DNA from 4 places in the Brenneria sp. L4-2C genome. Region 4 is predicted to be linked to each of the others. Evidence: predicted binding sites of a transcription regulator. Region 4 holds the regulator's gene; each other region holds the start of a gene.
The links. The regulator CRP, encoded in region 4, controls carbon source genes, mostly activating them, when cyclic AMP is high. The targets are predictions, from matches to a motif close to ATGTGANNNNNNTCACAT.
Positions count from the first base shown of each region.

Region 1: a site for CRP is predicted at 3,388-3,405, ahead of ABRZ26_RS19450 (GntP family permease). Genes of this name have one in related genera too.
Region 2: a site for CRP is predicted at 4,837-4,854, ahead of ABRZ26_RS11505 (PTS sugar transporter subunit IIB). Genes of this name have one in related genera too.
Region 3: a site for CRP is predicted at 976-993, ahead of yrbN (protein YrbN). Genes of this name have one in related genera too.

Region 1 is NZ_JBEIAC010000017.1:30,014-36,012, reverse strand. It holds gene asd (aspartate-semialdehyde dehydrogenase) at 1-892, opposite strand, end outside; gene ABRZ26_RS19455 (YhgN family NAAT transporter) at 1,237-1,830, shown strand; gene ABRZ26_RS19450 (GntP family permease) at 1,876-3,252, opposite strand; gene ABRZ26_RS19445 (gluconokinase) at 3,407-3,925, shown strand; gene gntR (gluconate operon transcriptional repressor GntR) at 3,947-4,942, opposite strand; gene ABRZ26_RS19435 (pirin family protein) at 5,435-5,999, shown strand, end outside.
Region 2 is NZ_JBEIAC010000006.1:136,765-142,763, forward strand. It holds gene ABRZ26_RS11480 (Gfo/Idh/MocA family oxidoreductase) at 1-156, opposite strand, end outside; gene ABRZ26_RS11485 (Gfo/Idh/MocA family protein) at 161-1,126, opposite strand; gene ABRZ26_RS11490 (glycoside hydrolase family 1 protein) at 1,189-2,589, opposite strand; gene ABRZ26_RS11495 (PTS lactose/cellobiose transporter subunit IIA) at 2,615-2,923, opposite strand; gene ABRZ26_RS11500 (PTS sugar transporter subunit IIC) at 2,964-4,256, opposite strand; gene ABRZ26_RS11505 (PTS sugar transporter subunit IIB) at 4,274-4,603, opposite strand; gene ABRZ26_RS11510 (DeoR/GlpR family DNA-binding transcription regulator) at 5,060-5,839, shown strand.
Region 3 is NZ_JBEIAC010000005.1:148,993-154,991, forward strand. It holds gene nlpI (lipoprotein NlpI) at 12-896, shown strand; gene yrbN (protein YrbN) at 1,006-1,077, shown strand; gene ABRZ26_RS10215 (DEAD/DEAH family ATP-dependent RNA helicase) at 1,067-2,923, shown strand; gene ABRZ26_RS10220 (phosphoethanolamine transferase CptA) at 3,225-4,937, shown strand; gene ABRZ26_RS10225 (luciferase-like monooxygenase) at 4,976-5,992, opposite strand.
Region 4 is NZ_JBEIAC010000026.1:20,171-26,169, forward strand. It holds gene trpS (tryptophan--tRNA ligase) at 1-737, shown strand, start outside; gene cysG (siroheme synthase CysG) at 843-2,222, opposite strand; gene ppiA (peptidylprolyl isomerase A) at 2,728-3,297, shown strand; gene crp (cAMP-activated global transcriptional regulator CRP) at 3,469-4,101, opposite strand; gene ABRZ26_RS22730 (OsmC family protein) at 4,421-4,828, shown strand; gene ABRZ26_RS22735 (phosphoribulokinase) at 4,894-5,763, opposite strand; gene ABRZ26_RS22740 (YheU family protein) at 5,988-5,999, opposite strand, start outside.

The DNA.
Region 1 (5,999 bases), on a different contig from region 4:
GGGTCGCCAGCATTTGTTCAATCTCCGGCACCGCCACATCTTTTTTCAACTTGATGGTAAAGGACTGGCTGTGACAGCGCAGCGCGCCGACGCGAACGCACAGACCGTCAACCGGGATCGCGCGGCGGGTGCCGAGGATCTTGTTGGTTTCCGCCTGACCTTTCCACTCTTCGCGGCTCTGGCCGTTATCCAGCTGTTTGTCGATCCACGGAATCAGACTGCCGGCCAAAGGCGCGCCGAAATTGTCGGTCGGCAACGTGCCGCTGCGGGTCAATGCGGTCACTTTGCGTTCGATATCCAGAATGGCTGAGGCGGGATCCTGAAGTTCTTTCGCCACTTCGCCATGCAACAGGCCCATCTGCACCAGCAGTTCGCGCATATGACGCGCGCCGCCGCCGGAAGCCGCCTGATAGGTGGAAACCGCAACCCAGTCCACCAGATCGTTGGCGAACAAGCCGCCCAGCGACATCAGCATCAGGCTGACGGTGCAGTTGCCGCCGACAAAGGTTTTGATGCCTTTATCCAACCCCTGCCTGATCACATCATGGTTGACCGGATCAAGAATAATAATGGCGTCATCCTGCATGCGCAGGGAAGAGGCGGCGTCAATCCAATAGCCCTGCCAGCCGCTTGCCCGCAGCTTCGGATAGACCTCATTGGTATAATCGCCGCCCTGGCAGGTGACGATGATATCCAGCGCCCGCAGCGCTTCCAGGCTGTAAGCGTCCTGTAATACGCCTTGCTGGCCTCCCAACGTGGGCGCCGGTTCACCGTGCTGAGAAGTGGAAAAGAATACCGGGCGGATCCCGTCGAAGTCGCGTTCTTCGACCATACGCTGCATGAGAACCGAGCCGACCATACCGCGCCAGCCAACAAAACCAACATTTTTCATGGTAACTGTCCTACCTTGGGAGTAACAAAAAGAATCCTGACTGCTGTCTTAGTGTAGTAATTGATAGCAAATACATTAAGAGAGTAGACCCACCACCCTCTGGGCGTTGCGGGCAGGCGGCAAGCGAGCGAACTCCGCGCGCAGACATCAGTGCGGGTGATTGGCAGCCGACACACCTGCAACTTGAAAGATGAGGGGTATAACGACTTTCCACCATACAAAATGTACATAAAGTCGCAAGTGAATTTATTCGATAATATGACGTTTTTCAGCAGCCATTCTAATATCATCGTTTCTTATGCAGGATGATGTACCACTTTGACGCTCAGGAGCAAGACGCTGAAATGACGGAAATGATCTCGGCAACCGTGCTGTTGCTGTTAATTATGGACCCGCTCGGCAATCTGCCTATTTTCATGTCGGTGCTGAAACACCTGGATCCTAAACGCCGACGCGTGGTGCTGATTCGGGAAATGCTTATCGCGCTGGGGCTGATGCTGATCTTTCTTTTCGCCGGCGAGCGGATCCTCGCCTTTCTTAATCTGCGCACCGAAACGGTCTCGATCTCCGGCGGCATCATACTGTTCCTGATCGCCATCCGCATGATCTTTCCCTCGCGGGAAGGCGGCAGCACCGGCCTGCCCGCCGGGGAAGAGCCCTTTCTGGTGCCGCTGGCGATCCCGCTGGTGTCCGGCCCGTCGATTCTGGCGACGCTGATGCTGCTGTCCCATCAATATCCCGATCAACTGCCGCACCTGACGCTGGCGCTCTTTATCGCCTGGTCGGTTTCCTTCGTTATCCTGTTGATGTCGAATCTGTTTTTACGCTTGTTAGGCGAGAAAGGGGTCAACGCGCTGGAAAAATTGATGGGGTTGATTCTGGTGATGCTGTCGACGCAGATGTTTCTGGACGGCGTGCGGGCGTATATGCGGCTGTGAAACAACGGCCGTGGCGGCATACCTTACCGCCACGCCGTCGGATCATCAGAGGAAAATACTGCCTAGCGCGGCCAACAGGAAGGCAATGGTGCCGATCAGCGTTTCCATCACCGTCCAGGTTTTCAGCGTGGTTTTCTCATCCATTTCCAGGAAACGCCCGACCAGCCAGAAGCCGGAGTCGTTCACGTGCGACAGCACCGTCGCGCCGCCGGCGATGGCGATGACGATGAAGCACAGATCGAACTGACTTAGCCCGGTGGTCGCCGCCACCGCCGGCGCCATCAGCGCCGCCGTGGTCGTCAACGCCACGGTGGCCGACCCCTGGGCGATACGTAACGCGGCGGAGACCACGAACGCGGCGACAATCACCGGCATTCCGTTATCAGCCAGCATATCGGCCAACGCCGTACCGATACCGCTGGCGCGCAAGACGCCGCCGAACATACCGCCGGCGCCGGTCACCAGAATAATGGAGCATACCGGGCCTAACGCGCCGTCACACACATTATTAAGATGCTTGCGGCTGCGCTGTCCGCTGAACATGATCAGGGAAAACAGCACGGTGATCAGCAGCGCCACCGGGGTTTTCCCCAACATCCGCAGGAACTGCACCACCGCGTTGTCGCCGGTGATCACCCCCATGACCGTCAGCGTATTCAGTCCGGTATCGAGAAAGATCAATACCAGCGGCAGCAACAGCACGCTCAATACCACTGAAAACGAGGGCGGCGTATGTTGTTCATCGGCCTTGACCTCTTCCAGAAAGGTGGAAGGCAGCGGTACATGGAACTTCTTGCCCGCCCACAGACCGAACAGATAGCTCCCCAGATACCAGGTTGGAAAGGCGATAATCAGACCGACGATCACCAGCAGACCAATATTGGCGCCAAGCAGTTCGCTGGCGGCGACCGGCCCCGGATGAGGCGGCAGTAACGCATGCATGACCGCAAATGCCCCGGCTGCGGGCAGCGCGTACTTCAGGGTTGAACCGCCAAAACGCTTCGCCACGCTGAAGATGATCGGCAGCATAACGACCAGGCCGGCATCGAAAAAGATGGGGAAACCGAACAACAATGAGGCGATACCCAACGCAAACGGCGCCCGATGCTCACCGAATTTATTGATCAGCGTATCCGCCAACACATTGGCGCCGCCGGTGATCTCCAGCAAACGTCCGATCATCGCCCCCAGACCGACCAGCAAGGCGACCGACGCCAGCGTACCGCCGAAGCCGCTCAGTAACGTAGGGACGATATTTTCATAAGGCGTTTTTGTTACCAGCGCGGTTAACAGGCTGACTAATACCAGCGCCAGAAAGGCATGGACTTTAAAACGCATAACCAGCACGAGTAACAAGGCCACTGCGCCTACCGCAATCAGCAACAGCACGCCGGCACTATAAGCAGATGTAATTTCTGTCATGTTTATTATCCTTTCAATCCCCCGACAGGGGGATTGATTGTTTGTGAGATAGGTCACAGCGCCATTTGATACCGGTAACATGATATCGGTAACATGTTAAGATCGGATACTGATATGTTTCATTTAATTTACATTTTGGGATGGAGATCAAATTATGCCAGGCCAGAGCATTATTCTTATGGGCGTCTCAGGTAGTGGGAAATCATCGGTAGGCGTCAGGCTTGCCCAGGCGCTGCATGCGAAGTTCATTGACGGCGACGATCTGCATCCGCGCGCCAATATTCAGAAAATGGCCGGCGGTACGCCGTTGAATGATGAAGACCGCGCGCCCTGGCTGGAACGCCTGAACGACGCCGCCTACAGTCTGTATCACAAAAACGAAACCGGCATCATCGTCTGTTCGGCATTGAAGAAACGCTACCGCGAGCGCTTACGCCGCGATAATGAAGGAATGACCTTTCTCTATCTCAAAGGCGGCTTTGATCTTATCCTGGCGCGGCACACAGCCCGGGCGGGACATTTCATGCCGACCGAGCTGCTAAAAAGCCAGTTTGACGCGCTGGAAGAGCCGGGCGTCGACGAACCCGACGTGCTGACGGTCGACATCGACGGCAGTATGGAGGAGGTGGTCAACCGCTGCGTCGAGGCGCTGCGCGGCCGTCGGCAGGCGTGACATTCCGTGGCGGGGCCGCCGTTAAATGCTGCCGCCATCCAGCAGCGTGAATCCCACATCGACCATGGCGGGTTCAACATGTTCGCCCCGCAAGCGTTGCAGCAGGCGTTCCGCGCCGATTTGTCCCATGCGCTCGCGGGGAGTCAGCACGCTGGCCAGCTTCGGCACCGTCGTCTGACCGATGTCGTGACCATGAAAGCCCACGATCCCCATATCCTGCGGCACGCGCAATCCCTGGCGCAGGCACTCAAACATCGCGCCGACGGCCAGGTCGTCGTTAGTACAAAAAACGCTATCGACCTGCGGATACTCGGTCTGCGCCTGCCGCAGCAATTCGCCGCCCAGCGAATAGGATGAGGGCAAATCGCTCATCACGCTGTGGCTCGCCAGTTGGCGATCCCGCATGGCCTGCTCATAACCGCGACATTTTGTGATGGTACGCTCATCCTGCCGCGCGCCCAGATAAACGACATGGCGGTATCCCAGCGAAACCATATGCAGGGTCATTTGCCGGGCCGCCTCGAAATTATCAAACCCCACCGCCATATCCAGACAGGGAGAAACCGAATCCATCAGTTCCACCACGGGAATACCCGCGACATCAATCATCTGCCGGGTGCGATCGGTATGAAAACGCTCGGCCAGAATCAGACCGTCGATGTTATAAGCCAACAGCGACATCAGCCGCTGCTCTTCCTTTTCGGGATGATAACCGTAGTGAGCCAGCATGGTTTGATACCCGTGAGCATCGGTGACGCGTTCAATGCCGCGCAGCACTTCCGCAAACACCTGATTGGTCAACGACGGCAGCAGAACGCCAATCGCCCGGCTGGTGGCGCTGGCGAGCATATTGGGCGCCTGATTGGGGATGTAGCCCAACTCATCAAGCACGATGGCTATCTTTTCCTGCAATGCCGCGGAAACCTGAGCCGGATTACGTAAATAACGGCTCACCGTCATTTTAGTAATGCCCACCCGATCGGCAACATCCTGGAGAACCGGTCTTTTCTTCTTCATCATCCACGGAGCACGCCTGCAAATATTGAGCGGGAGTCTAGCAAAAAAAGCGCTCAGGGCATATCAGGAGCGGCGTTTTGCCGCGCTGCCGCGCATAAAAACGCCGTCGGCGCAACGCAAACGCGCGCCATGAAAAATCGCACATCGCGACGAGCTCAGGGGAATGATCCGAAAGCCTCTTATAAAAAACGCTTTACAGACGAGAATGATAATGATTATTATTGCAGTGCGTTCCGGGGGAGCCGATAAGTATGCTTATGTGGATGATATTCACATCACGATGTCGGTTTTACCGCGAAGGCACGACATTGCTCACATTGCTTCCAGTATTTATTTTAGCCAGCTCGGGTGCTGGCTTTTTTTTTTGCCTGTGATTCACCCCGCCAGCAATGTCTCCCGGAAATTTTTTGAACGGAACGTTAAATTTTTTACGCTATCTTATTCCCGGCGACCCGTTAGACTTTACGTAACGAATATACGGGAGACGCTGACATGATCTATTCACGTAAGGCGCAGCAGCGCGGACATGCCAATCATGGCTGGCTTGATAGCTGGCACACCTTCTCGTTTGCGGATTATTACGAGCCGGAGTTCATGGGTTTCTCGGCGTTGCGCGTCATCAATGAAGACCGGATTGAAGGCGGGCAAGGATTCGGCACGCACCCGCATAAAGATATGGAAATTCTGACCTATGTGCTGAACGGCACGGTAGAGCATCAGGACAGCATGGGCAACAAGGCGCAGATTCAGGCCGGCGAGTTTCAGATCATGAGCGCGGGTACGGGGATTCGCCATTCGGAATACAACGCCAGCCGCGATGAGTTGCTGCATCTGTATCAGATCTGGATTATTCCGGAAAAAGCCGGACTGACGCCGCGTTATGAGCAAAAGCGTTTTGACATGCCGCAGGGGCGTCAACGGGTGCTGTCGCCGGATGCCCGTGACGGTTCGCTCAAGGTTTTTCAGGATATGACGCTGTGGCGCTGGGCGCTGCAAGCGCAGGAACAGTCGATTTATCCGGTGCAGGCCGGACGCAGGGTCTGGATCCAGGTCGTGC
Region 2 (5,999 bases), on a different contig from region 4:
CACACCCGGTAATTGGGGCCATCTGTCCCGACTTGCGGTGGCAGAATAAATGGTTTTGGTGAGGATTTTATCCGCACGCGAAAGAATAAACGGCAGATGATAACGGTTAGCGCTTTTGCCATTGCCGATAAAGCCAAGAATTAATTTCGTTGTCACTGTTTCACTCCACAATCAGTTGTTTTTTACCACTTTCAATCATCCGCGTTGCAATGGTGCTTACATCAAGTAGGCGTGCAGCAGCTTGATAATCCAGTGTGTCGATAATGCAAATAAAGGTCTGGAATTCATAAAGCAGGCGATGTTCACGACGATTAAAAGTAAACTGCGCGCGATCACCGTTATTCAATACCATATCAAAACCTGTCATTTGGTTAACCGGCAGGGGTATTTGCACATTACCTTTATCTCCCTGAATTAGGGAGGTGGTCGGGGCTTTACAGTCTTTTGCGGCAATGCAGACACATTTAAAGTCGCCGTAATCGAGCAACATCATGCCGCTGGTATCAATGTTGTTATGCACGTTGGCAACGTAATTGACCGCCTTCGGCTCACCAAACAGTCCGGCGACGAAATGAAGGTTATAGACATTGATGTCCATCAACGCCCCGCCCCCCTTTCTGACATCAAAGGCCGGGTGGACAATGCCTGCCATAAAATCATCGTAACGCGAGGAGTACTGGCTGTAATTCAGCGTCACCAGTTTAATGTTGCCGATACTAGCCAGCTGCGACTGAAGTGATAAATAGGCCGGCAGAGAATGGATATTCATCGCTTCCAGCATGATGACATTGTGCTCTGTGGCCAGCCCCTTCAGAGTACTAAGCTCATCCATACTGGTGGTGATGGGCTTTTCGATAATGACGTGTTTACCTTTTTGCAGCGCCTTGCTGGCAAACAGGAAATGCAAATGGTTCGGCAACGCCACATAAATCGTGTCGACATCGCTGTCCAACATGGCCTGGTAATCAAAAAAAATGTCGTCAATCTGGTAGCGTGTCGCCAGCTCACGTGTTTCATCTTCCGTTTGCGGCGTACCTAAAATCGCAAGAGCCCTAAAGGGCAGCTTGTGGACCGTCAAGAGCCAATCTTTGACGATCATGCCCGTGCCAAGAATGCCTAATTTCATCTACCACCTCGTTGTGTCCCCCGCAGAAGTGCAGTTGGATTAGTAAAATCAAATCTGCTTGCTTAAAGCTCAACACCGTTGGAATGGATAACGTTCTGGTACCAGTAAAAGGATTTTTTCTTGTAGCGCGCCAATGAGCCCTTCCCGTCGTCATCGCGATCGACGTAAATAAACCCGTAGCGCTTGGATAGTTGAGCTGTAGAGGCACTGACCAGATCGATGCAGCCCCAGGTGGTGTAGCCCATGACCGGTACACCATCGAGAATGGCCTCATGGACCTGCTCCAGGTGTTCACGCAAATACTGGATGCGATAGTCGTCATTGACCGTGGGTTCGCCCGCACTGTCAGTTATCAACACATCCTTCGCCCCCAGGCCGTTCTCCACAATAAACAGCGGGATCTGATAGCGGTCATAGTATTTGTTTAAGATGTAGCGCAGCCCCTGCGGATCAATCTGCCAGCCCCACTCACTGGCGGCTAAGTGCGGATTTTTAACACCGCCAATTAAATTCCCTGTAGCTCCATCGACACCGGTCTGCACGGTTTCGCAGGTACTGAAGTAATAACTGAAAGACAGAAAATCGACCGTGTGAGTCAAGATCTGAATATCGTCTTCTTCAATCTGAAGATGAATACCCTGCTCACGGAAATAGCGCTTCATATAGCCGGGGTAATAACCGCGCACGTGCACATCGGCAAAGAAATCATTGCGGTGGTCGGCGTGCATACAGGCCATCACATCATCGGGATTTGGGGTCAGCGGGTAAATGGGCAGACTTAAAACCATGCATCCAAATTTTGCCTGCGGCATGATTTCCCGGCCAATCTTCGTCGCAAGTGCGCTTGCCACTAATTCGTGGTGCACCGCCTGATATAAATCTTGCTGACTCAGCTCATTCTTAGGCGTTTCGATGCCTCCACTCATCAGGGGGTGATGTAACACCGAGTTAATTTCATTAAAGGTGAGCCAGTATTTCACCTTGTGCTGATAGCGGGTAAACACCGTGGTGACATAGCGGGCATAAAAACTGATCAGCACCCGGTTCGCCCAGCCGTTATATTCCCTGGTCAGATGCAGCGGTGTTTCATAATGCGAAAGAGTTACCAATGGCTCAATGCCGTATTTATGGCACTCGTCAAAAAGGGCGTCATAAAACGCAAGTCCCGCTTCATTGGGGTGCGGTTCATCACCATTGGGAAAGATACGCGACCAGGCAATTGAGGTGCGAAAAATCTTAAACCCCATTTCGGCAAAGAGTTTAATGTCTTCTTTATAACGATGATAAAAATCGATCCCTGTAAGCTTCAGGTTATCTTCCGTCGGCTGTGCCGTCATCGGTCCCATCACCCCTTGAGGGGTGACATCCTGGATACTCGGCCCTTTGCCGTCAATGTTCCAGGCCCCTTCACATTGGTTGGCCGCAACCGCGCCGCCCCACAAGAAACCACTTGGAAATGTCATGTTTTACTCCAGTAAGAAGAAAGGGTTAACGCTGTAACTGACGCTGGACGTCAATGATTTCCTCAATCAGCTCACGTGCCAACATGGAGGTCATGATGTGATCCTGCGCATGGACCAGCACCAGATTGACCTGCACCTTGCCGCACCCTTCGTCCAGACCAATCAACATGGTCTGAACATCGTGCGCACGTTTTGAGGCTTGCGCTGAGGCAGAAAGTTTCGCCGCTACCTGCTCCCACTCGCCACGTTTGGCGGCACGCAGAGCCTCCATCGCATAGCTGCGCGATTCCCCTGCATTGATGATCAATTCCATTACCGTTGATTCCATATCCATGTTCTGTCTCCACTCAATATAAGAAGGCGGGAGGAACGGCTTATGCCGTTGCCACTTCCTGATCTTGTTCCTGCTCAAGAAGCTGCTTTTCGTAAATTTTGAAGAAAGGCAGGTAGATAAATATGTCGATAACAATCAACGCCACAACTAACAGTGTGTTGTTCATGACCCAACCAGCCCCCCATGCTGCGCCAACCGGAGCGGGCGTGGTCCAGGGAACTAGCGAGATCACTTTGGCAATAAGGCCGCTGGTGGTGGCAAACCAGGCGATGACGGCGTTCACCACCGGGGCGATAATGAAGGGGATAAAGAGCACGGGGTTCATCACCACCGGGCTCCCAAAGATGACCGGTTCGTTGATGTTGAAGCAGACCGGCACCACCGACAGCTTACCAATAGCACGAAGGTGCACCGCTTTACTGCGCATGTAGAGAAGAACCAGCGCCAGGGTGGCACCTGAGCCACCGAGATTGATGAAGAAAGCCCAGAATGCTTCAGCGAAAATGTGCGGAATAGGCAAACCGTTGGCTAGCGCCGTCTGGTTCAGTCCGAGGTTGATCAGATAGAACGGTTGCAGAATGCCGACGACAATCGCCCCACCGTTGATGCCTGAGAACCACAATACCTGGCAGAGTAAGACCGCAATCAGAACCGCCGGTAAGGAGTCCGCCGCCGAAATCAGCGGGGTGAAGGCAGTCATGATGATCTCCGGCAACAGCATGCCAAACTGATGCTGTAGCACCACGTTCAACGGATAAATCGTGCAAATAATAACAATCGCCGGGATTAGCAGATTAAAGGAGTGGCGAATTTTATCCGGCACCTGTTCTGGCAACTTAATACCGATGTTATATACCTTCAGGATGCGGACCAGTTCGACGCAGAATACTCCCACCAGAATCGCGGTAAAAATCCCCGATCCGCCGAGGAAGGCCGCGGGGAGTGAACCCTCTTTATAGGGCGACGAGATCAGGAGAAAGGTCATCAGGGAGAGCATTGCGCAGGAAAAAGTATCCTGCTTGTAGGTTTGCGCCAGGTTATAAGCTATCCCCGCACTGATATAGCAGGCCATGATCCCCATCGTCATGTGGTAGGGGGTCATGATTTCGTTAAAATACTCTTGGGCAACGGATAACCACAGCTTACCAATAAAGAACGAGGTATCCGGCGAAAAAGGCGGAAAAGCAAAAATAAGTAAAAAAGAGCCAACGATCATAAAGGGCATAGCGCCAATAAAACCATCGCGCACCGCCATTATATGGCGTTGTGTTCCGGCGATAGCGGCAACGGGCGTGATTTTATTTTCAATAAAATTAAAAAATGCGTTCGACATAATAATACCCTGTAAAATTATTGCACTGGGTTGGTTTTAGCGTCGCGGATCAGTTTCAGTGCATCATCAAGGATTTTTTCGCCTTTGAGCATGCCGTAATCCATATTGCTGATAATGGCGATAGGTTTACCTTCACGCTGCGCAATGATTTTAAATTCCTCAAACTTATATTTAATTTGTGGTCCTAACAGACAACAATCAAAATGTGGAATGGTCGATTCAAATTCTTCCATCGCCACGGCAATAATTTCCGCCTCAATACATTTAGAACTGGCAACTTGTTTCATTTTATTTACGACGATACTTGTCGACATACCAGCCGCACAACACAGGAAAATTTTGTTCATCGTTCAGCCCTCTTTTTATAGAAAGATAAGTAAGTGACAAAGGCGATCTATTTCAACCACGACACATTAGATGAACCGGTGGGATTCCCCTGTACACCAGAGTATCTGGTAAATCGTGTATGTCCTCTCGGGTTACATGCATCTGTATGACATTTGCATACTGGCAGCACGGACAAGGGGATTCCGTGATAAGATACGCAAAAAAGATGGAGCACTTACAATTCATTACTTATTTGTGATAAAAATCACATAAAATTAAGTATTCACTTAATTTATTTCGCAATAAGTTGTTTTTTAACTATACACAGGTGCATTGTTAAGTGTTTTTAAGTGAATGAATGGAAGGCTACATTGAGAACACAAGTATCCGGCCTACCAATCGTCCATGTACGCAGACAACGTTATCAGATAATATCAATCGGCTATCCTTACATATAAAAAGAATGGAATATGTTAATGACACAAGAAGAACGGTTAATCGAGTTAGAAGAGCTAATCAAAATGCAGGGAAAAGTGACTCTTGATTACATCTGCCAGCAATATAATATTTCGTCTGATTCCGCTCGCCGGGATTTAGTTAAACTTGCTCAACTCCCGCATATTATGCGCATCCGTGGCGGCGCTATTCTGGCAGAAAAACGTGTTGAATACCCTTATGTTAAACGTACACAGTGTAGCCCTGAAAAAGCACTACTTTCAGCTTGGGCTGCAAAAAACATTAATGATAAAGATATCATTTTCATTGATGCCGGCACCACATCTGTGGCCCTTGCTCGCCAATTACCCTCATCGGTATGTGTTATTACAAACTCTATTGAAGTACTAAGTGAGATTATTGGAAAAAAAGGGATCAGCATATCCATATTGGGAGGGGGATTTGATGATTACTCTCATGCTATATTAGGCAATACAACCATAGAGCAAATTAAAAGATACCATGCTGACAAAGCTTTTATTGGCGTCAGCGCATTATCTGAAGCAGGAATAACAACAGATACGGAACTTGATGCACTGCAAAAAGTAGCCATGGCGAAACAGTCAAAAAAGGTTATCTGCATTACCTCATTTAGCAAATTCAACACTCAACTGATGTATCAGTCATGCACCTGGTCGGACATTGACCATATTATTACAGATAAACTCCCCCCACAAAACATACTAAAACTTATTGAAGCGAATGATGTGGAACTGATTGTGGTGAACGAGAAAACTGTTGACATAGATAAGTATAACTGAAACTCCCTAAATTTTTTGAGCAACCCAATTCAAAAAATCCGGATAATAATTGTTACACTGAATGTCTCTACAATAAACGTGAGCATTTCTGATTGTGACTTTTTTAATTCAGCTTATATTCCTTTTTAAGGAATATAAGCCAGTGGCATAGGGCTTGCAT
Region 3 (5,999 bases), on a different contig from region 4:
GGGAGTGGGAAATGAAGCCTTTCTTGCGCTGGTGTTATGTTGCGACAGCTCTTATGCTGGCAGGATGCAGCAACACGGATTGGCGTAAAGACGCAGTGTTGGCAATTCCATTACAGCCTACTTTACAGCAGGAAGTGATTCTGGCGCGCATGGAACAAATTCTTGCCAGCCGGGCACTCACCGATGATGAGCGAGCACAGCTATTATATGAGCGTGGAGTGCTGTATGATAGTTTAGGGTTGCGAGCATTAGCGCGAAATGATTTTTCACAAGCGTTATCGATCCGCCCTGATATGCCGGAAGTTTTTAACTATCTGGGTATTTACTTAACGCAGGCAGGCAATTTTGATGCTGCCTATGAAGCGTTTGATTCTGTACTAGAGCTTGATCCAACTTACAATTACGCGCGTTTAAACCGGGGCATCGCTTTGTACTATGGCGGTCGTTACCTGTTAGCGCAGGATGATCTGCTGGCGTTTTATCGAGACGATCCAAATGATCCTTTCCGTTCGTTGTGGCTGTACCTTGCGGAGCGAGAAATCAATCCGGAGACGGCCAAAGTAGCGTTGCAGAAACGCTATGACGGGGCGCAGAAAGGGCCGTGGGGATGGAATATTGTCGAATTCTACCTGGACGGTATCAGCGAAAAAGTGCTGATGAGCCGTTTGCAGGAAGAGGCTACGGATAACACTTCGCTCGCTGAGCATCTCAGTGAAACTGACTTCTATTTAGGTAAGCACTACCTAAGTCTGGGGGACAAGAACACCGCTTTGGCGCTGTTCAAGCTGACGGTTGCCAACAACGTTCACAATTTTGTTGAGCACCGCTATGCATTGTTGGAATTGGCGCTATTGGGCCAAGAGCAAGACGACCTATCAGAATCGGACCAGCAATAGCTGACGAACAATACTATCGCCTTAAAACTACGGTTGTCACCTTAGCGGGTGAGGGCTTTTTTGTTCGCTTTTTAATCCAATTTGAGCCGGTTCACACTTTTCAATGAAAATGACTGAAAATTTTCTCGACGAGTTATGTAGACTGGCCGCCATTTATGAGGCACGTGTACATGACTACTGAGCTTGAAACCTCTTTTGCTGATCTGGGGCTGTCCGCCCCCATTATTAATGCCCTTACCGATTTGGGCTACGAAAAACCATCGCCGATTCAGGCGGAGTGTATTCCTCATTTATTGAGTGGTCGCGATGTGCTGGGGATGGCGCAGACCGGTAGTGGTAAAACAGCGGCATTTGCGCTGCCATTACTGAACAATCTCAAACCCGAATTAAAAGCGCCGCAGATGCTGGTGCTGGCGCCAACGCGCGAATTGGCTGTACAGGTTGCCGAAGCCTGTAATGATTTTGCTAAACATTTGCACGGCGTGAACGTGGTTGCTCTGTACGGCGGCCAGCGTTACGACGTCCAGCTGCGCGCTTTGCGCGGCGGCGCGCAGATCGTGGTCGGTACGCCGGGACGTTTGCTGGACCACCTGAAGCGCGGCACGTTGGACTTGTCCAACCTGAGCGGACTGGTGCTGGATGAAGCCGATGAAATGTTGCGTATGGGCTTTATTGAAGATGTGGAAAACATCATGGCGCAGATCCCGGCGGAACATCAGACCGCGCTGTTTTCCGCGACGATGCCGGAAGCCATTCGTCGCATTACGCGTCGCTTCATGAAAGATCCGCAGGAAGTGCGCATTCAGTCCAGCATCACCACTCGCCCGGATATCAGTCAGAGCTACTGGACTGTCCACGGCCTGCGTAAAAATGAAGCGCTGGTGCGTTTCCTGGAAGCGGAAGATTTTGATGCGGCGATTATTTTCGTCCGTACTAAAAATGCCACGCTGGAAGTGGCCGAAGCGCTGGAACGCAGCGGTTACAACAGCGCGGCATTAAACGGCGACATGAACCAGGCTTTGCGCGAACAAACGCTGGAGCGTCTGAAAGATGGCCGTCTGGATATTCTGATCGCCACCGATGTGGCTGCCCGTGGTCTGGACGTTGATCGTATCAGCCTGGTGGTTAACTACGATATTCCGATGGATGCCGAGTCTTACGTCCACCGCATCGGTCGTACTGGTCGCGCCGGTCGCGCCGGTCGCGCATTACTGTTTGTTGAAAACCGTGAGCGTCGTCTGCTGCGTAACGTCGAACGCACCATGAAGCTGACCATTCCTGAAGTCGAACTGCCGAATGCTGAACTGCTGGGACAACGCCGTCTGGCGAAGTTTGCCGCCAAAGTTCAACAGCAGCTGGAAAGCAGCGATCTGGATATGTACCGTGCGCTGTTGTCCAAATTGCAGCCTGAAGAAGAGCTGGATATCGAAACTCTGGCTGCGGCGTTGCTGAAAATGGCGCAGGGCGAACGTCCGCTGATTCTGCCGCCGGATCCGGTCTTCGATCGTCGTCCGCGTCGTGAATTCCGCGATCGTGACGATGCGCGCGGCGATCGTCGTCGTGATGGCGAGCGTCCGCAGCGTCGCGAGCGCCGGGATGTGGGTGATATGGAACTGTATCGTATTGAAGTCGGACGCGACGACGGCGTGGAAGTTCGCCATATCGTTGGCGCTATTGCCAACGAAGGCGATATCAGCAGCCGCTATATCGGCAATATCAAGCTGTTTGCTTCCCACTCAACGATCGAGTTGCCGAAAGGCATGCCGGGTGATTTGCTCTCTCACTTTACCCGCACCCGTATCCTGAACAAACCGATGAACATGCAGTTGCTGGGCGATGCCAAACCGCATGACCGCGGGAATGGCGAACGCCGTGGCGGTCGCCCTGCCGGCGATCGTCCCGCCAGCGCGCCGCGTCGTTCCTATAGTAACGGCGAACGCCGTGACGGGAATGCTGCCGGCGAGCGTCGCGGAGGACGTAGCTTCAACCGTGATGCGGCGCCGCGTCGTCGTCCTGCGGATGCCTAAGCGTATTACATCGAAAAAGACATTATTTGACTGTTAACAGTTAACAGCATAAGATTTTTCGACATAAGACGGCCCTTTCGAGGGCCGTTTTTTTTGTCGAGAGCACGGATAAAACGCTTATTTTTTCAAGTCGAGGTTTGCTTAACGATATTACGTCGTATTGATTATCAGGCAGCCTAATGATAACGCGCGGTTACTCTCTAATAAAAAATCGATGATCAAAAAACAGATGTTTTCTGAAAGGCTCATATGGCGAGGCTTGTGGGAATTTTAATTAATTTAAGTGTTTGGAATAAAATAAATGTCTGATTTTTTAATGAAAAAGCGCTTCAGTTGGGGCGCGTTGGGATGGCTTTTACTGTTTTTCTGGTATTTTTCCGCGGTATTGCAACTATCAATTTTATTGAGCGGCCACAGCGGGTTTAATGGATTAAGAGACGCGCTGATTTACAGTTTATTTTGGCTTGTCCCGGTATTTATTTTCCCGCGTCAAACCCGAATCATTACGGCAGTCCTGGGCATTGTACTTTGGGCCTCTTCCGTGGTGGCTCTCGGGTATTATTCGATTTATAAACAGGAATTCTCGCAAAGTATACTGTTCGTGATGTTCGAATCGAATACGACGGAAGCCGGCGAGTATATGAGCCAGTACTTTAGCCTGAAAGTGGTTGGCGTATTGCTGGTTTATACCGTAGCGGCATTTTTCTTATGGACAAAGGTGCGGCCGGTTTATTTGCCCATCGGGCGTCGCGCTGTCGCCATCCTGGTGATTATTACCGCGCTTTTTGGCATTCCCGCCTATAAAAATATCATTGTTGAGAAAGGGTCTTTGCAAGATACCGTCAGCTATCTGGCCGATAGAATGGCGACCACGGCGCCCTGGCAATTTATGAGCAGCTATATGGAATACCGCCAGCAATTAAACAGCATGGAAGCGATGTTGCAGCAAAACGCGGCGCTGCCGCCGCTGGCCAATCTCAAAGACGCCAATGGCGATACGCCGCGCACGCTGGTGCTGGTGATCGGTGAGTCAACCACCAGCAGCCGCATGAGCCTGTATGGTTATCCGCGTCCGACGACGCCTCGTCTGGATGCGTTAAGCCAGTCCGATCCGAATCTGGTGGTATTTAAAGATGTGGTGACCTCTCGGCCTTACACCATTGAAATTCTGCAACAGGCGCTCACTTTTGCCGACGAGCAGAACCCGGAGGTGTATCTGACCAAACCCTCGCTGATGAATTTGATGAAGCAGGCGGGCTATAAAACATTCTGGATCACCAATCAGCAAACGATGACCAAACGGAATACCATGCTAACGGTATTTTCCCAGCAAACGGATAAGCAATTTTATCTGAACAACCAGCGGACGCAGAGCGCCCGGCAGTACGATGATGTGGTGTTGCCGCCGTTTGAGGAAGTGATGGCCGATCCGGCGCAGAAGAAATTCATTGTCGTTCATTTATTGGGAACGCATATGAACTACAAATACCGCTATCCGGAAGATTTTGACCGGTTCAACGACCGTACCGGCGTGCCTTCCGGGGTTAGTGATAAAGACGTGGATGTCTACAATCACTATGACAATGCGCAATTGTACAATGATTACATCGTCAGCAGCCTGATTAACACTTTCGCGCAACATAAACCCAATGGCTTTTTGCTGTACTTCTCCGACCATGGCGAAGATGTTTATGAAACGCCGCCGCATAATATCCTGGGACGTAATGAGGCCGCCCCGACCCGAGCGATGTATACCATTCCCTTTATGGTGTGGATGTCGCCGGAATGGCGGGCAAGCCATAGCCTCGACTATACGCCCTATATCGCACGCAAATACAGCAACGCCCATTTGATTCATACCTGGTCTGATCTGGCGGGGTTAAGCTATAACTTTTATGAACCCTCCAAGAGTCTGGTAAACCCGGCGTTCAAACAAACCGAACGTTGGATCGGCAATCCTTATGATAAAAAGGCACTGCGTCCGTTCGATGATTTGCCGACGACGGTGAAATAACATCGATAGCGGGGATGCTTTCCAGCATCCCCGCCTGTTTATGCTTCCTGCAACGATTGCCGCAGGCTTATCGCGATCTCAAAGGATCGCAGTCGGGCCTGATGATCAAAAATCTGTCCGTTAATCATCACTTCATTCACCTGCGTTTCGCGTAACAAACTCTGTAAGCCATGCCTGACTTTCGTGCGGTCGCCGACGATGGATAAGCGTAATGTTTGCTCTACGCCAAACTGCTCCGCCGGCGACCAGACGGCATCCATATCCTCTACCGGCGCGGGCAGCGGGCCGGGAACGCCGCGGCGCAGATTGATAAATTGTTGCTGCATTGAGGTAAAGAGGAAGCGGGCATCGCGATCGCTGTCTGCGGCAACCACATTGACGCAGACCATTGAGTAAGGCTCGGGATAGGCGGCCGAGGGTTTAAATGTTTCGCGATAAATCTTCAACGCTTGCAGCAGCATATCGGGCGCGAAATGGGCGGCGAAGGCAAAGGGCAATCCTAACGAAGCGGCTAATTGCGCGCTGTACAAACTGGAGCCCAGCAGCCAGATGGGAACCTGTAAACCCTGACCGGGTACGGCCTGCACCGCCTGACCGGGTTGCACATCGGCAAAATAGCGCTGTAGTTCCCGCACGTCGCGGGGGAAATCATCAATATCGGCATCAAGATGGCGCCGCAGGGCAATCATGGTCTGCCGATCGGTGCCGGGCGCGCGGCCCAGCCCGAGGTCGATACGGCCCGGATAGAGAGACTCCAGCGTGCCGAACTGTTCGGCGATCACCAGCGGGGCATGATTGGGCAGCATCACGCCGCCGGAGCCAATGCGGATATGCTGGGTGCCGGCGGCGAGATAGCCTATCAGCACCGAGGTGGCGGCGCTGGCGATGCCGGTCATATTGTGGTGCTCGGCCAGCCAGTAACGATGGTAGCCCCATTTTTCCGCCTGTCGCGCCAGATCCAGCGAGTGGCGGAAGGCCGTTTGCGCGTTAGATCCGGCCGGTATCGGCGCCAGATCCAGAAGAGAGAATGGGACGGACTGAGAATTTGCAGACATAGAGGGT
Region 4 (5,999 bases):
AACTGAGCTGGGTGCTGAACTGCTACACTTACTTCGGCGAACTGAGCCGTATGACGCAGTTTAAGGATAAATCTTCGCGCTATGCCGAAAATATCAATGCCGGTCTGTTTGATTACCCGGTGCTGATGGCGGCGGATATTCTGTTATATCAAACCGCGCAGGTGCCGGTGGGCGAAGACCAGAAACAGCATCTGGAGCTGAGCCGTGATATCGCCCAGCGCTTTAACTCGCTTTACGGCGATATTTTCCGGGTTCCCGAGCCGTTTATTCCGAAGTCGGGCGCGCGGGTGATGTCTTTGCTGGAACCGACCAAAAAGATGTCCAAATCGGACGATAACCGCAATAACGTTATCGGCCTGCTGGAAGATCCTAAATCGGTGGTGAAGAAAATCAAACGCGCGGTCACGGACTCGGATGAGCCGCCCGTCGTGCGTTATGACGTGGTGAATAAAGCGGGGGTTTCCAACCTGCTGGATATCCTGTCTGCGGTAACCGGTAAAACCATTGCCGAACTGGAGCAGGAATTCAGCGGCCAGATGTACGGCCACCTCAAAGGCGCGGTCGCCGATGCGGTATCCGGCATGCTGACGGACTTGCAGGCGCGTTATCACCACTTCCGCAATGACGAGGTCTTATTACAACAAATCATGCGTGACGGGGCGGAAAAGGCCAGCGCGCGCGCGCAGGAAACGTTGAAGAAAGTGTATGAAGCGGTTGGGTTTGTCGGCCGCCCGTAACCTCTTGCGCTGAAGGCTAAAAAAGGGCTGGCGATATTCTCCAGCCCTTTCGCTTTTCTCCCATTACCGCGGCAGCGGCGGGAACACATCCATCCGGGATGGGGTTCATTCCGAACGCTGAGTAAACCAGTTCAGTTTCTCTCTCAGACCGACAACGTCGCCGACAATGATCAAGCTCGGACTGACGGCCTGTTTTGCCAGTTCCCCAAGTTGGGAAAGCTGTCCGGTGAACACCCGCTGCGTCGCGGAAGTGCCGTTTTCGACCAGCGCCACCGGTACGGTCTCCGGGAGTTTCTGTTCTATCAATTTCCGCTGAATATAATCAGCCTGCTGAAGCCCCATGTAAAACACCAGCGTTTGTCTTTCGGCTGCCAGGCTAGCCCAATCGAGCTCGGTGTTATGTTGGACGTGGCCGGTGATTAACCGTACGCCTTGCGAGTAATTGCGGTGCGTCAATGGAATGCCGCTATAGGCTGAACAACCGGATGCGGCGGTAATTCCCGGCACCACCGAGAACGGGATCCCGGCTTGTTGCAGATGTTCCAGCTCTTCGCCGCCGCGGCCGAATATGAACGGATCGCCGCCTTTCAAGCGTACAACCCGTTTTCCCGCCAGCGCTTTTTCCTGCAATAGCTGATTAATCTGTTCCTGGGGAATGCAGTGATGCCCCAACTGTTTACCGACAAAAATACGCTCGGCATCGCGCCTGATCAGGTTAAGCACGCCTTGCGACACCAGACGATCGTAAACCACGATATCGGCCTGTTGCAGTTTCTGTAAGCCTTTCAGCGTTAACAGACCGGCATCGCCAGGACCGGCGCCCACCAGCGTCACTTCGCCTCTGTCATCGAGCGGTTCGGAGAACAACTGCTCGGTGAGCTGCTGGACGCTGGCGGTATCGTTATTGGCCAGCGATTGCATCAGCCGATCGTGGATAAACAGTTTTTCCCAGAAACGCCGGCGGGTATCCGATTTTCTGAAGCGGTTTTGCACGCGTTGACGCAGTTTCCCGGCAAAGGCGGCCAACTGACCCAGATGCAGCGGCAGGAGGCTTTCCAGTTTTTCACGCAATATCCGCGCCAGTACCGGCGCGCTTCCTCCGGACGATACGGCGACCATCAGGGGAGAACGGTCAATAATGGAAGGCATAATGAAGCTGGCGCTCTGAACGTCATCCACGCTGTTGCAGAAAATCTGTTGCTGACTGGCGTAGTCGTAAACTTGTTGATTGGTTTCACGATCGTCAGTGGCGGCAATCACCAGCCATGTGCCGGTTAACAGTTTGGGATCAAAGGAACCCTGCGCCAGCGTCACCCGCTTTTGGTCCTGCCAGCGGATAAATTTCTCGTTGAAACTGATGGCGTTCACCGTAAGAATGGCGCCGGCATCCAATAATAACCTGGCTTTACGTTCGGCCACTTCTCCACCGCCCACCAATAAACAAGGCTTATCGCGTAACTGACAGAATATTGGCAGGAAATCCATGTGGTGCCTCTTGGTAAATTTAGGTTGATAAAACCGCCTGCCGTCGGGACGGAATACGGAGGAGCGATGTCGATGGTGATAGTTTATCCGCCGTCAGCGATGGATAAGGTTTCAGTGACACACTGCCGTTGTTAACCTGGATGTCCTCATCTGCGGCGGGTGGGGACTCATTTTGCAGGCCGCGACCATCATATAGGCGAAATTGCTGTTTTTTCAATGGGCTGGTGACCAATAATTCACTGGACGTTGGTATCGGTATCCCAGCATGGCCGCGGATTGAACCGAAAGGCGTTCTATTATTCGAAATACCTGTTCAGGCGACATCACCGGCAGACATGCCGCTTCTTTCTCATGCGATAAGGTCGGCATAACGCCGCACGGTATTTAACAATGGGTTACGGTATGCCGGCCATACGTAAAAAAAAGTAAATGGGTGGCGCTAAGGAGTGCGGATACATACAATCACTACGCTTTCTGTAGTCGATTTCTTCAAAAAGGAATTCTCATGCTCAAACGTACTCTGGTTGCGGCGGCAGCCTTTATATCACTCACTGCTTTTTCTCCAGCGTTTGCTGCTTCCGGCACCACGCATGTTTTACTGACCACATCGGCAGGAAATATTGAACTGGCGTTGGATAATCAAAAAGCACCGGTTTCGGTGAAGAATTTTGTCGAGTACGTTAATAGCGGTTTTTATAACGGGACGACGTTTCATCGGGTTATCCCCGGCTTCATGATTCAAGGGGGCGGTTTCACCAGCGATATGAAGCAGAAAGCGACCAACGCTGCGATCGTTAACGAAGCGGATAATGGGTTACGCAATCTGCGCGGCACTATTTCGATGGCGCGTACGGCGGAAAAAGACAGCGCCACCAGTCAATTCTTTATCAACGTGGCAGACAATGCGTTTCTCGATCACGGTCAGCGCGATTTCGGCTATGCGGTGTTCGGCAAGGTAGTCAAAGGCATGGAGGTGGCGGATAAAATTGCCCAGGTGCAGACTGAAAACGTCGGCCCGTATCAAAATGTGCCCGCCAAACCGATTGTAATCCAGTCAGCGAAAGTCCTGCCCTGATTGGATTCCCGAACCAGCCTCCCTTCTCATATTGAGCGGATTTGATAAATTCGCTCAATTGAATTGGGATTGTTTATTTTTGAATAATAATATTATCGTTGATAAATATATCGGATAAAAAAAAGCGTGAGATTTTCTCACGCTTTTTTGTCGTCGGGTAATTATTGTGGTTTAGCGAGTGCCGTAAACCACAATGGTTTTACCATGTGCGGAGATCAAATTTTGGTCTTCTAACATTTTAAGTATCCGCCCTACGGTCTCGCGTGAACAGCCGACAATCTGGCCGATTTCCTGACGCGTGATTTTTATTTGCATGCCGTCCGGGTGGGTCATGGCATCCGGTTGTTTCGCCAGGTTCAACAAGGTCTGAGCAATACGCCCCGTTACGTCGAGGAAAGCCAAATTGCCGACTTTTTCTGAAGTCACTTGCAGTCTGCTGGCCATCTGAGCCGACAGGCGCATCAGGATATCGGGGTTAACCTGGATCAGTTGTCGGAATTTTTTATAAGAAATTTCAGCAACTTCACACGCTGTTTTCGCCCGCACCCAGGCGCTGCGCTCCTGACCTTCCTCAAACAGGCCGAGTTCGCCGATAAAATCGCCCTGATTCAGATAAGAAAGAATCATTTCCTTGCCTTCTTCATCTTTGATCAGCACGGCGACGGAGCCTTTCACGATGTAGTAAAGCGTCTCTGCTTTTTCACCTTGGTGAATAAGCGTACTCTTCGATGGGTACTTGTGGATATGGCAATGAGAAAGGAACCATTCAAGAGTCGGGTCTGTTTGCGGTTTGCCGAGAACCATTCGATATCATCCTCTGTTGTCAGTCACTGCGCAATTCACAGGGCTCAGAGTTCCCTGTACGGCGTATTTACTGTTAAAAGTTCAAATTCAGTGTAGGCAGAACGACGTCAGGGAATATACTGGAGCCTTTATTTGGCGACGTCATCATCTCCCCGGCATCTGAGTTTGTCCAGAATAAGGCAGATACTGTTCTTGTTTTTAACACAGCTTGAAGGACGTGTCTTGTGTTGTCTCACTTCAGCATGATAAAGCTCTGGTTATCAGATGATTTTGTACAGTAACGATATAAATTTTCAAAAATTTTTTAGCGGAGGGTACCATGCAGGCTCGAGTGAAGTGGGTTGAAGGCTTAACATTCCTTGGCGAATCATCTTCCGGACATCAGATTTTAATGGATGGAAATTCGGGGGATAAAGCGCCAAGTCCAATGGAAATGGTATTGATGTCGGTGGGCGGATGCAGCGCGATTGATGTGGTGTCCATATTGCAAAAAGGGCGCAACGATGTTGCCGACTGCGAGGTTAAACTCACGTCGCAGCGGAAAGCGGAGGCGCCGCGTCTGTTTACCCATATCAACCTGCATTTTATCGTCTCCGGCAAAGGGTTGACCGAGAAAGCCGTAGAACGCGCGGTCGCGCTGTCTGCGGAGCGCTATTGCTCCGTGGCGCTGATGCTGGCTAAAGCGGTAGAGGTGACCCACAGCCATGAGGTCCGGGAATTGGCATAACCGCGTTGAACCGGAGCAGGCACGGTAGCGACCTGGTTTCTGCCGCCGTGCTTTTTTTCGAGCGACTATTCGATTTTCTTCCCTTCCAGCAAACGCTGAACCAATGGCGCCATAATTAATTCCATCGCCAGACCCATCTTCCCGCCCGGCACGACCAGCGTGTTGATATGGGAAATAAACGATCCCTGCAACATCGCCAGCAGATAGGGATAATCAATATTGTCCAGCCCCTGAAAATGGATCACCACAAAGCTCTCGTCCAGCGAAGGGATGGATTTGGCCGCGAAGGGGTTGGAGGTGTCCACGGTGGGAACCCGCTGGAAGTTGATATGGGTTCGTGAAAACTGCGGCGTAATGTAAGAGATGTAATCATCCATCGAACGGACGACCGAATCCATGACCGCTTCGCGCGAGTGGCCGCGTTCATTCACATCACGGATCAGTTTTTGAATCCATTCCAGGTTGACGATAGGCACCACGCCGACCAGTAAGTCGACATGCTGCGCCACGTTGTGCTGGTCGGTCACCACGCCGCCGTGCAGTCCTTCATAAAACAGCACGTCGGTCGGTTCGGGCATGGGTTCCCACGGCGTGAATGTACCGGGTACCTGATTGTAGGGAATGGCTTCATCATAGGTATGAAGATATTTACGCGTTTTCCCTCGTCCGTGCCGACCATATTCGATGAAGGATTGCTCCAGCAGGCTGAAATCATTGGCCTCCGGGCCGAAATAGCTGATATGACGGCCAAGATCTCGCGCCTTGCGAATTTCCATATCCATTTCCGGCCGGGTATAACGGTGAAAGCTATCGCCTTCAAGCTGGGCGGGGCGCATGTTCAGTTGATGAAAGATCTTGTGAAAGGCCAGACTGGTTGTTGTGGTTCCCGCGCCGCTGGAGCCGGTCACGGCAATAATCGGATGCTTATGCGACATAAGACGATTTACTCCGTCATGGTGGCGAATACGCCATCAAAAAAGAAAAGGTATCAGACGGGGCCGACCTCCGCGACGAACTCCGCCGGGATCTGTCGCTCTGCCGCCCGGCGGTTCATCTCGGTCTGGCTGCGATAGGGAATGTCGTCAACCTCAGGCTGTTTTCATCGTTGTTAGCATGGTCCGTAATACAGATACATCTTCTTTTAGTGCTTTGCCAGCGCTTAGTGAGGGGG